3 regions of the Embleya sp. NPDC005575 genome follow, and region 3 is predicted to be linked to each of the others. Evidence: riboswitches for the same ligand, from Rfam matches in the RefSeq annotation. Region 3 holds a riboswitch; each other region holds the start of a gene.

Region 1 (3,270 bases), on a different contig from region 3:
CTGGGCGCCGGGGGGCGCGCGCAGCGCGGGGGCGGGCCACGAGGCGCTGTACCCGCTGCCCCGGCCGGACGACACGACGGCCGTCTGCACCCGGGACGCCGAGGGCCGCCCGGTCGTGGTCGGCCCGGCCGGCCCGCCGATCGTGCTGGACGAGTACCCGGTCGCGGTCGGCCCCACCGGTGCGATGGACGGCGCCGGGCGGCCGGTCGCCCTGTGGCTCGGGCCGGACGGCACGCTGCGCACCGCATGGCCGTCCTGACCGCGTGGTGCGCACCGCGCCGCCGTCCCGCCGGCGCTCGGCGCACCACATGGCCGCCGTGACGACACGATTCGGCCGGCTGCGAGGAACGCCCGGACATGCGAACGGCGGGCGCTCCCCGAAGGGAACGCCCGCCGGACGGCGCGGGAGTGCGGTGGATCAGACGCTCACGCCGTGGCTGCGCAGCCACGTCATCGGGTTGACCGCAGAACCGTAGTTCGGCGTGGTGCGGACCTCGAAGTGCAGGTGCGGGCCGGTCACGTTGCCGGTCGCGCCGGAGAGCGCGATCTTCTGGCCGGTCTGCACCTTCATCCCGGCCTTGACCGAGATCGAGGAAAGGTGCGCGTACTGGGTGTACTTGCCGTCCGCGTGCCGGATGACGACCTCGTTGCCGTACGCGCCGCCCCAGCCGGCCGACACGACGGTGCCCGAGGTGACCGCGCGCACCGTGGTGCCGGTGGAGACCGCGAAGTCCTGGCCGGTGTGGCTGCCGCTGGACCAACGCGAGCCGCCGGAGCCGAAGCTCGCGGTGAGCGTGGCGCCGGAGACCGGGGCGACGTACGAGCCGGACGCCTTCTCGGTGCTCGCGGCGGGCTTGGAATCGGACTTGGCGGCCTCGGTCTTGACCGAGGTCTTGGGCGCGGCCGGCTTGGTCTCCGTCTTCGGCGCGGCCTTGGGGGTCTCCGGCTTCTGCACCTCGACCTTGGGCGCGGCCTCGGTCTTGGCGGTGGTCGGCGCGACCTTGCCGTCGACCGCGAGCTTTTGGCCCGGGAAGATCAGGTCGGGGTTCTCGCCGACGACGCTCTTGTTGGCCTCGTACAGCTTCGGCCAACCGCCGGGCACGTGCGCGGCGCCGGCGATCTTGGAGAGCGTGTCGCCGGCGACCACTACGTAGGACGACGTGGCGGCGGAGTCCGCCTTGGCGACCGGCTCGGTCTTCGGCGTCTCGGCCTTGGGAGCCTCGGACTTGGGAGCCTCGGACTTGACCTCGATCTTGGGCGTGGCGACCGTCTTCTTCGGGGTCGCGGCCTTGGGAGTCTCGGTCTTGGGCGCCGTCTTCGGCGCGGTCTTGCCGGCCGAGGAGCCGGTGTCGACGTCGGCGGCCGCGCCGCCTCGGGTCAGGCCCGCCTTGATCGAGCACACCGGCCAGGCACCGGGGCCCTGGCTCTTGAGCACCTTCTCGGCGATCGTGATCTGCTGGCCCTTGGTCGCCAGGTCGGCCCGCGCGGCGTACTGCGTGCCGCCGAACTCGTTCCAGGTGCTCTGGGTGAACTGCAGGCCGCCGTAGAAGCCATTGCCGGTGTTGATCTGCCAGTTGCCCGTGCTCTCGCACATGGCGACCTTGTCCCAGGTGCTCACGGAGGCGGCCTGGGCCGTGCCCGCGCCGATGATCGGCATGGCGACGCCGACTCCGGCGACACCCGCCGCGGCGATCAGACGCGTGGTCCTACTGGTGCTGCGACGGCGATGACGCCCGGTTCCGGACAGCATGGCTGGATCCTCTCCCACGCCTACGAGGTGAGCTGTCGGATTCGGGCCGGAGATCGATAGCCCGGCCACATCCCGAAGGACGTGGCTTCACCCCAAGCCGTTCGCGGCGCCCGATCGTCTCGATCGGGGCCGTTCACGGCGGTTCACCTGTGGTTCCCCCGCTCCTGTCGTGTGGTGCTCGTCAGCCTCCCGAACGGCCGGCGACAGGATTCGGCGTACCGGCGATCGGGGTCCGTGTGGGATACGGACGGATCGAACGCTAAGCAGGCCCAGACGAAGATCACAAGTCCGTGCCGGATAGACGTCGAATATCCGATTTGCGGATGAGCGCAATGTAGATGATCCCTTACGGAAAGGACCGTAGTTGGCGTTCCGTGGTGAATCCGTCGGAAATGCGTGACAGGGGCTCCCGGTTGCCGTGTATCCGGATCGTCCGGAAACGATCACCTACGCCCCGCTCGTCACATCGACATCGCGCGTAGCGTCGCGCGAGGGCGCCCATGCCCATCCGGACGGTCGCCCGCACTCGCGGCCGACGTGATTCACCCCACAGGCAATTTGCCGCATATCGATACATTGCAGGCGACTTCAGGCTCGTCGACCTCGTTCTGAGCGACCACGGCCCGCCGCGCCGAGGGCCGACGACCCACCGGCGCGGCGCACCACGCTCCGCCGTCTCAGCCGCGCGGCGTCTGCCAACCGGCCCAGGCGCTCCGCACCATGTCCGGCGTGCCGAGTCGGGCCTTCCAGCCCAACTCGGTGGTGATCAGGTCGGCGCTCGCGACCACCCGGGCCGGGTCGCCCGCGCGCCGCGGGTGGCGCTCCGGTGCGAGGTCGCGCAAACCGGTGACCTCGGCGATGAGTTCCACCATCTCGCGCACCGATGTGCCCTCGCCGCGACCCACGTTCAGCACCAGATGCGCGTCCGGGTCGGTCGCGAGCCGACGGGTGGCGGCCACGTGCGCCTCGGCCAGATCCACCACATGGATGAAGTCGCGCACGCACGTGCCGTCCGGCGTGTCGTAGTCGTCCCCGAAGATCACCGGCGCCTGATGCGCCGTCAACTTCTCCAGCACCATCGGCACGAGGTTGAACACGCCCTTGTCCGCGAGCTCCGGCGCGCCCGCGCCCGCGACGTTGAAGTAGCGCAACGAGGCGTACGAGATCCCGTGTGCGCGCGCCGTGGCCTTGATCATCCACTCGCCGACGAGCTTGCTCTCGCCGTACGGGTTGATCGGCAGGCACGGGGTGTCCTCGTCGACGAGGTCGACGTCGGGCATGCCGTACACGGCGGCGCTGGAGGAGAACACGATGCGGGTGACGTCGGCCGCGACCATGGCCGCCAGCAGGGTGCGCAGACCCTCGACGTTCTCCTCGTAATAGAAGAGGGGGCGCGCGACCGATTCGGGCACCTGCTTGCGGCCCGCGATGTGCACCACGCCGTGCACGGCGTGCGCCCGGAAGACCTCGTCCAGCAGCCCCCGATCCAGCACCGAGCCGACCACCAGCGGCACCCCCTC
Region 2 (3,270 bases), on a different contig from region 3:
CCGAGATCACCATGGCCTTGTGCCCGCGCCCGCCGACATCGGCACCGGCGCCGGCGCCGGCACCGGCACCGCGTACTTCCCCGGCCTGGCACACGCCGGCCGTGCGGTCGCCGACACACTCGCCGCCGGCATCGTCCCCGCTGGAATTTTTGGACCGGCGCTGTATCGGCGCGGTCGAGGACTTCGCCCACCTGGGCCTGCGCACGCACGGTGGCACGCTGTTGTTGTTCGGTGACGACGGCGCGTCGGACGCGGTGCGCCGCGACCTGGCCCGGATGGCCGACCTGTGCGATCGGGCAGGCGCGAGCGAGTGGACCCTGGCCGAGGACGTGGCCGGCGCCGAGGCGCATCCGCGCGCCCGCCGGCTGGGCGACCGGCTGCCCGGCCGGATCGTCACCACCTCCGGCGGCTACGCCGCACACCTGGCCTCGATGAATCGGCCTGACCGCGCCGGACCGGGCCATCGCGTCGAAGCCGACATCGCAACCGCACGCGCCTTCGTCATGCGCGCATCCCTCGAACGCCCGACACCGCGAACCGGCCCGGATTCCAGGCCCCGCCCGGATTCCAGGCCGGATTCGGCGCCGGTGCATCCCGGATCCGGGCCGATGAACGGAGGGTCATATAGGGGTAATTCGGACATTTCATTTCCGGGCGCATGACGCACGTCACATCTCGCATACCGAAGGTCAGGACCTCGTACGCACCGTAAACCGAGTTTTCCGGATTCTCACCCGGAGCGATTATGCAGCGACGGTGAGTAAGCAATTCGGGCACAATGCGTATGGCGATCGGGACTTTAGGTCCCGATATTCCACCCTTCCGACCTGAATTTTCGGTTTTGGCGAATCGTGATGTTTGGTTCCACGCCGGGGGTGTGCGTAGTTTGGTGCTTCGCCACACCAGTCCGGTGCTTGGCGAAATGGTCTCCCGGTTCGCCGAATCCTGCCGCCGGAGCGAGGCCACGGTACGAAACCCGAAAGGCAGGAGCGGGGGAACCAAGTGGAATGCCGTCCCGGGCGTCTGTGACACAGACGCCCATTCGGACGGCTTGGGGTGAAGCCGTGCCCGTCCCTTACATCCAAGGGTCGAACACGGCCGGGCGAGACTCTCCAGCCCGAATCCGACAGCTCACTTCGTAGGCGTGGGAGAAGGAAAAATCTTCGTGCAGTCGTTCATCACCCCTGCCCGCATGCCCAAGAAGACGCGTCTCGCGCTGACCCTCGGCATGGCCGGCGCCATCGTCGCCGCCCCGCTCATCACCGGTCTCGCGACCGCCAACGCCGCCTCCGTCTCCACCTGGGACAAGGTCGCCATGGGCGAGAGCTCGGGCAACTGGCACATCAACACCGGCAACGGTTTCTACGGTGGCCTGCAGTTCACTCAGAGCACCTGGAACGAGTTCGGCGGTCAGCAGTACGCCCCGCGCGCCGACCTCGCCACCAAGGACCAGCAGATCGCCATCGCGGAGAAGGTCCTCGCCGTGCAGGGCCCCGGCGCTTGGCCGAACACCTCCGGCCCGGCGGGTCTGACCAAGGGCGGCCCCAAGGCCGCCGTCTCGCCGAGCACCAAGTCGTCCGACTCGGCCGCGACTTCGGTCAAGGTCGCCCCCAAGGTCGCCGAGAAGCCGGCCGCGACCGCCCCCACCGCGCCGAAGATCGAGGTCGTCCCGGCCGCCGCGAAGCCCGCGTCGACCACCACCTCGTACTCCGTGGTCAAGGGTGACAGCCTGTCCAAGATCGCTGCCGACAAGGACGTCGCCGGTGGCTGGCACAAGCTGTACGCCGACAACCGCGGCGTGATCGGCAGCAACCCGAACCTGATCAAGGTCGGCCAGAAGCTCTCGCTCTCCGGCAAGGCCGCGGCCGCCACCACCACCGCCACCAAGGTCGAGGCCGCGCCGAAGGCCGCGCCCAAGACCGAGACCGTGGCCGAGACCAAGCCCTCGGTGTCGGTGAAGGTCGCGCCGAAGACCGCGGTCAAGGAGAAGGCTCCCGTCGCGGCCAAGGTGTCTTCGGCCAAGGCCGGCAGCACCTCGGTCAACTCGTCCGGTTACGTCGCTCCTGTGAACGGCGCACTGGGCACCGCGTTCGGCACCGGCGGCAAGCTGTGGTCCAGCGGCAGCCACACCGGCCAGGACTTCGTGGTCGGCACCGGCACCCCGGTGAAGGCGATCACCTCGGGCACCGTGGTCAGCGCCGGCAACGGTGGCGCCTACGGCAACGAGATCGTGATCAAGCACGCGGACGGCAAGTACTCGCAGTACGCGCACCTGTCCAGCATCGGCGTTCGCGCCGGCGCCACGGTGAGCACCGGTCAGCAGATCGGCCTCTCCGGTGCGACCGGCAACGTGACCGGCCCGCACCTGCACTTCGAAATCCGCACCACCCCGAACTACGGCAGCGGCATCAACCCCCTCACCTACCTGCGCGCGCACGGCGTCAACATCTGATCCGAGCGTCATCAGGCAGTAACCGCACGGTGATAGCCACCATGCGGTAGCCGTACCAGGGCCGGGCCCGTCGACCACGCGTCGACGGGCCCGGCCCTTTTTCGCGTCCCCACCCTGCGGCACACGCCGAAGTCCCCGCGGATCGGGTCGATCAGCCGCGTGCCGGATACCGCTTGGGCAGCGGCAGTCCGCGCGCGGCCATCAACTCCCGCAGCCGGTCGGGGTAATCGGTGATCAGGCCGTCCACTCCGTCGTCCATCAGCTTGGCCATGGTCGCCGGGTCGTCGATGGTCCACGGCACGACCTCGATGCCCATCGCATGCGCCCGGGCGACCATTTCCCGGGTCACGTACGGGCGGTAGTTCGGGTCGGTGACCTTGCCGTCCTGCGGGAAGCCGTGCACGGGCGAGAAGGTCGTGGCGCCGAACGAGGCGATCGCGCGCAGCGGGTCACCGCCGAAATCGTCGATGTCCAGGCCGCCCAGCCAGGGCGAGGCGCCGGGCTTGCCGACCTGGAGGAAGTCGTAGTTGGTCAACGCGACCAGCGGCAAGCGCGGTTCGACCTGCCGCATGCGCTTGAGCGCACCCCAGTCGAAGCTTTGGATGGTGACCTGGCGCAACAGCCCGGCCCAGCGCACCTCGCGCGCCACGGTCTGCACGAACTGCTCGCGCGGCGCGGTCTCCTGCGGCGCGCCCGCCTCGACCTTGGTCTCCACGTTGAGCTTCACGCCGCGCGCGTGCCGGCGGTTGACCAGCTCGAACACCTCGGTGAGCAGCGGCATTCGGGCTCCGGGCGAGGTGGTCTGCTCGGGGAAGCCG
Region 3 (3,270 bases):
GGCCCAGGTAGGGGTGGGGGGGGGCCCCGGGCCGGATGCGCGTCCCGCTATGCGGTTGTCCGGTGCTGCCGTGGCCGAGTACCGGCGCCGGGCGCCGAGAACCGGTGAAGGTCCTCGATCACGGCAGCACCGCCTGCGGCGGTCTTCGGGGTGATCAGACCGGGCGGGTGGCGCCGGCGATCGGCATGGTGTTGATCGAGGCGATCTCGATCGGCTTGCGCGGGTTGGCGGCGTGCACCATCTTGCCGTCGCCGATGTAGATGCCGACGTGGCTGATGCCCGAGTAGAAGAACACCAGGTCGCCGGGCTGCAGGTTGGCGATCGACACGTGCGGGTCGGCGGCGAACTGGTCGTTGGTCACACGCGGCAGCGAGATGCCCGCGGACTTGTACGCGGCCTGGACCAGACCCGAGCAGTCGTACGCGTTCGGGCCGGTGGCGCCGTACACGTACGGCTTGCCGATCTGCGCCTTGGCGAAGGCCACGGCCTGGGCGGCCCTGCTGCTCGACGCGGCGGACGAGCCGCCGGTCGGCGCCTGGTTGCCCTTCGAGCCGCCGGTGGCGGGCTTGGCGGGGGCCTTGGCGGCGGGCTTGACCGACACCTCGGCCGACGGCTTGGTGGCGGTCTTGCCGGGGGTGACGCCGGTCTTCGGCTGCACCTTGATGCTCGGCTGGGCCGGGGCGGCGGCCTTGGACAGCGCGGGCGCCGAGCCGGTCAGCTTGAGGGTCTGCCCGATCTCGATCAGGTCCGGGCCGGACGGGAGCACGTCGCGGTTGAGTTCGTACAGGCTCTGCCAGCCGCCGGTGATCCGGTTGGTCTGGGCGAGCCCGAACAGCGTGTCACCGGCCTTGACCACGTAACCGGCCTTGTCGGCGGGTGCGGCGGTCTCCTGCGCGGCGGGCGCGGCCTGGACCGGGGCGGACTCGACCGCGGCGGTCGGGGCCGCCGACAGTACGGCGGAGGCGCCGGAGGGGACCTGCTCGGAGGTGGAGGGGGCGGACGCCTGGGCGGTGCCGGCAGTGGCGACCGGGATCACGACACCCATGCCGGCGATGCCCACCGCCGCGACGAAGCGGCGGACGTTGGCGGGTCGAGCGGCACGATGGCGAGCGTTTGCGGACAGCATGAAATGGGGTCCTCTCCTGTCGCCTACGAGGTGAGCTGTCGGATTCGGACTGGAGCAGCCCGGTCGCGGGACACGCGACTTCACCCCTAGCCGTCGCCGGAACGATCCCGGCCACGGCGATCCACCTGGTTCCCCCGCTCCCGTCGGATTCTTCGATGTAGACCTCCCGCTGCCGGCGACGGGATTCGGCGTACCGGCGGCGGGGTTCACCCGAAAGGTGAATCGGCGAGAAAGGTAGGCAATGCGGATGCCGGATCACAACCGAAACGCCGACTTTGCCTCCGGTGTAAAGGCGGAATAAAGGCGACATCTCGCCCGAGCCCGACCCGATGCACCGGTGGTGACGAGGGCGTATCTCGGAGAGTGGCGTGATCGTTCGGTCACGGAAAATAATCGAGATTCGTTGTGGATCATGGGAAATGAATTACTACGTGAAGTCGGTTATATAATTTATGTCCGTTATATCCATGCGATCTACATCACATTTCGGGCGGTTCGACCGGATGGACATGCCGGATATACCGGTGATCAAGCGATCCGCTCCACGCCGATGCCGCTCGGGCCGACGCGCGCCCCTCGCTGCGACGAGCCGGGCCGCGGAAGTCGGCGTCGGTCGGACGCCCCCGCCTGCGCAGCCCCCCGCCTGCGCAGCCCCTTGCCGTCACAGCTCGCGCAGCGCGGCCAAGAGCTTGTCCCGAGCCCAGTCCAGGAATGCGTGCTGGGTCTCACCGCCGATCTGGACGAGCGCGACCTCGGTGAACCCGGCCTCCGCGTACGCGCGCACCGCGTCGACGAACGCGCCCACGTCGTCGCCGCACGGAATCGACTCGGCCACGTCCTCCGGCCGGACGAACCGCGTCGCGTCCGCGAAGCCCGCAGTGCCGGGAAGCTCGGAGTTGACCTTCCAGCCACCCCCGAACCAGCGGAACTGTTCGTGGGCCCGCGCGATCGCGGCATCCCGGTCGGGGTCGTAGCTCACCGGCAACTGGCCCACCCGAGGCTTGCCCGCGCCGCCGTGCCGATCGAATTCGGCCAACAGCTCACCCCGGGGCTCGGTCGCGATGACCAGATCGGCTATTTGCCCGGCCAGTGCGCAGCCCTGCTCGCCGGAGACCGCGACGCCGATCGGGGGCGGTCGCTCCGGGAGATCCCACAACTTCGCGGACTCGACGTCGAAGTGGGTGCCGTGATGGTTGACGTATCCGCCCGCGAACAGCGCCCGGATGATCTGCACCGCCTCGCCGAGCATTTCCTGCCGCACGTCCGCCGCCGGCCACCCGCCGCCGATCACGTGCTCGTTCAGATTCTCGCCGGAGCCGAGTCCGAGCCGGAACCGCCCGTCCGACAACAACTGCATGGTGGCGGCCTTCTGCGCCACCACCGCCGGGTGATAACGCATCGTCGGACACGTCACGTACGTCATCAACGGGATTCGCGACGTGGCCTGTGCCGCCGCGCCCAGCACGCTCCACGCGTACGACGCGTGGCCCTGCGCGTCCAGCCATGGAAAGTAGTGGTCCGAGGACACCGAGAAGTCGAACCCGACCTGCTCCGCGTGCACCACGTGCTCGACCAGATCCTTGGGCCCGGCCTGCTCGGTCATCATCGTGTAGCCGATTTTCACCATGGGACGCGGGTGCCCGACCGGCTCGGCCGAAAACACACCCGCGATGCCCGCGCTGCTCCACGACCCGCATCGGGACCGAGGGGTTTCCACCGGATATGCGTGCGACGAGGCGGCACTGTGGTGCGCACAGGCGTAGCCGACGAGTACGCCGATCGGGAACACCGGGGGTGGGGCATGATCGCCGCAGTGCGCGAGAGCGTTGCGACGGGAACGGCGTGGGCGTCGACAAACCCGCAGGCGGGCCGGGATCTGACGGACTGGTCCGCGCCGACCGGTCCGGCTCGGCTGTACCTGGTCCTGGCGCTGGTCTGCCTGGGCTACTTCGTGGTCGCCTGGCTGCTCCGCTTCCGGCGCGCGTACCGGCTGCGCAGGCGCCCCGAGCCGCCCACCGCCGGGCGTCTCCTCGACGTCTGGGAGATCGCGCTGCTGGTGGGCGGTTCGACCCGGTTCGCCCGGGTCGCGCTCGTGGCGATGCATCGCCGTCGGCAGGCGGTTATCGGTGCGGATCGTCGCATCA

The links. Region 3 has a riboswitch for cyclic di-AMP ahead of ABZS54_RS36355 (NlpC/P60 family protein). Riboswitches for the same ligand answer to the same signal wherever they lie in the genome.
Region 1: another riboswitch for cyclic di-AMP. It lies ahead of ABZS54_RS12770 (transglycosylase family protein); the one in region 3 lies ahead of ABZS54_RS36355 (NlpC/P60 family protein).
Region 2: another riboswitch for cyclic di-AMP. It lies ahead of ABZS54_RS30800 (transglycosylase family protein); the one in region 3 lies ahead of ABZS54_RS36355 (NlpC/P60 family protein).

What each region holds. Positions count from the first base shown of each region.
Region 1 is NZ_JBEXCV010000028.1:68,445-71,714, reverse strand. It holds partial or broken gene ABZS54_RS12775 (hypothetical protein) at 1-259, shown strand, start outside; gene ABZS54_RS12770 (transglycosylase family protein) at 419-1,750, opposite strand; cyclic di-AMP (ydaO/yuaA leader) riboswitch at 1,755-1,976, opposite strand; gene galE (UDP-glucose 4-epimerase GalE) at 2,428-3,270, opposite strand, start outside.
Region 2 is NZ_JBEXCV010000119.1:18,616-21,885, forward strand. It holds gene ABZS54_RS30795 (FAD-linked oxidase C-terminal domain-containing protein) at 1-662, shown strand, start outside; cyclic di-AMP (ydaO/yuaA leader) riboswitch at 927-1,160, shown strand; gene ABZS54_RS30800 (transglycosylase family protein) at 1,193-2,452, shown strand; gene ABZS54_RS30805 (glycerophosphodiester phosphodiesterase family protein) at 2,604-3,270, opposite strand, start outside.
Region 3 is NZ_JBEXCV010000174.1:23-3,292, forward strand. It holds gene ABZS54_RS36355 (NlpC/P60 family protein) at 155-1,126, opposite strand; cyclic di-AMP (ydaO/yuaA leader) riboswitch at 1,133-1,291, opposite strand; gene ABZS54_RS36360 (LLM class F420-dependent oxidoreductase) at 1,788-2,753, opposite strand; gene ABZS54_RS36365 (hypothetical protein) at 2,874-3,270, shown strand, end outside.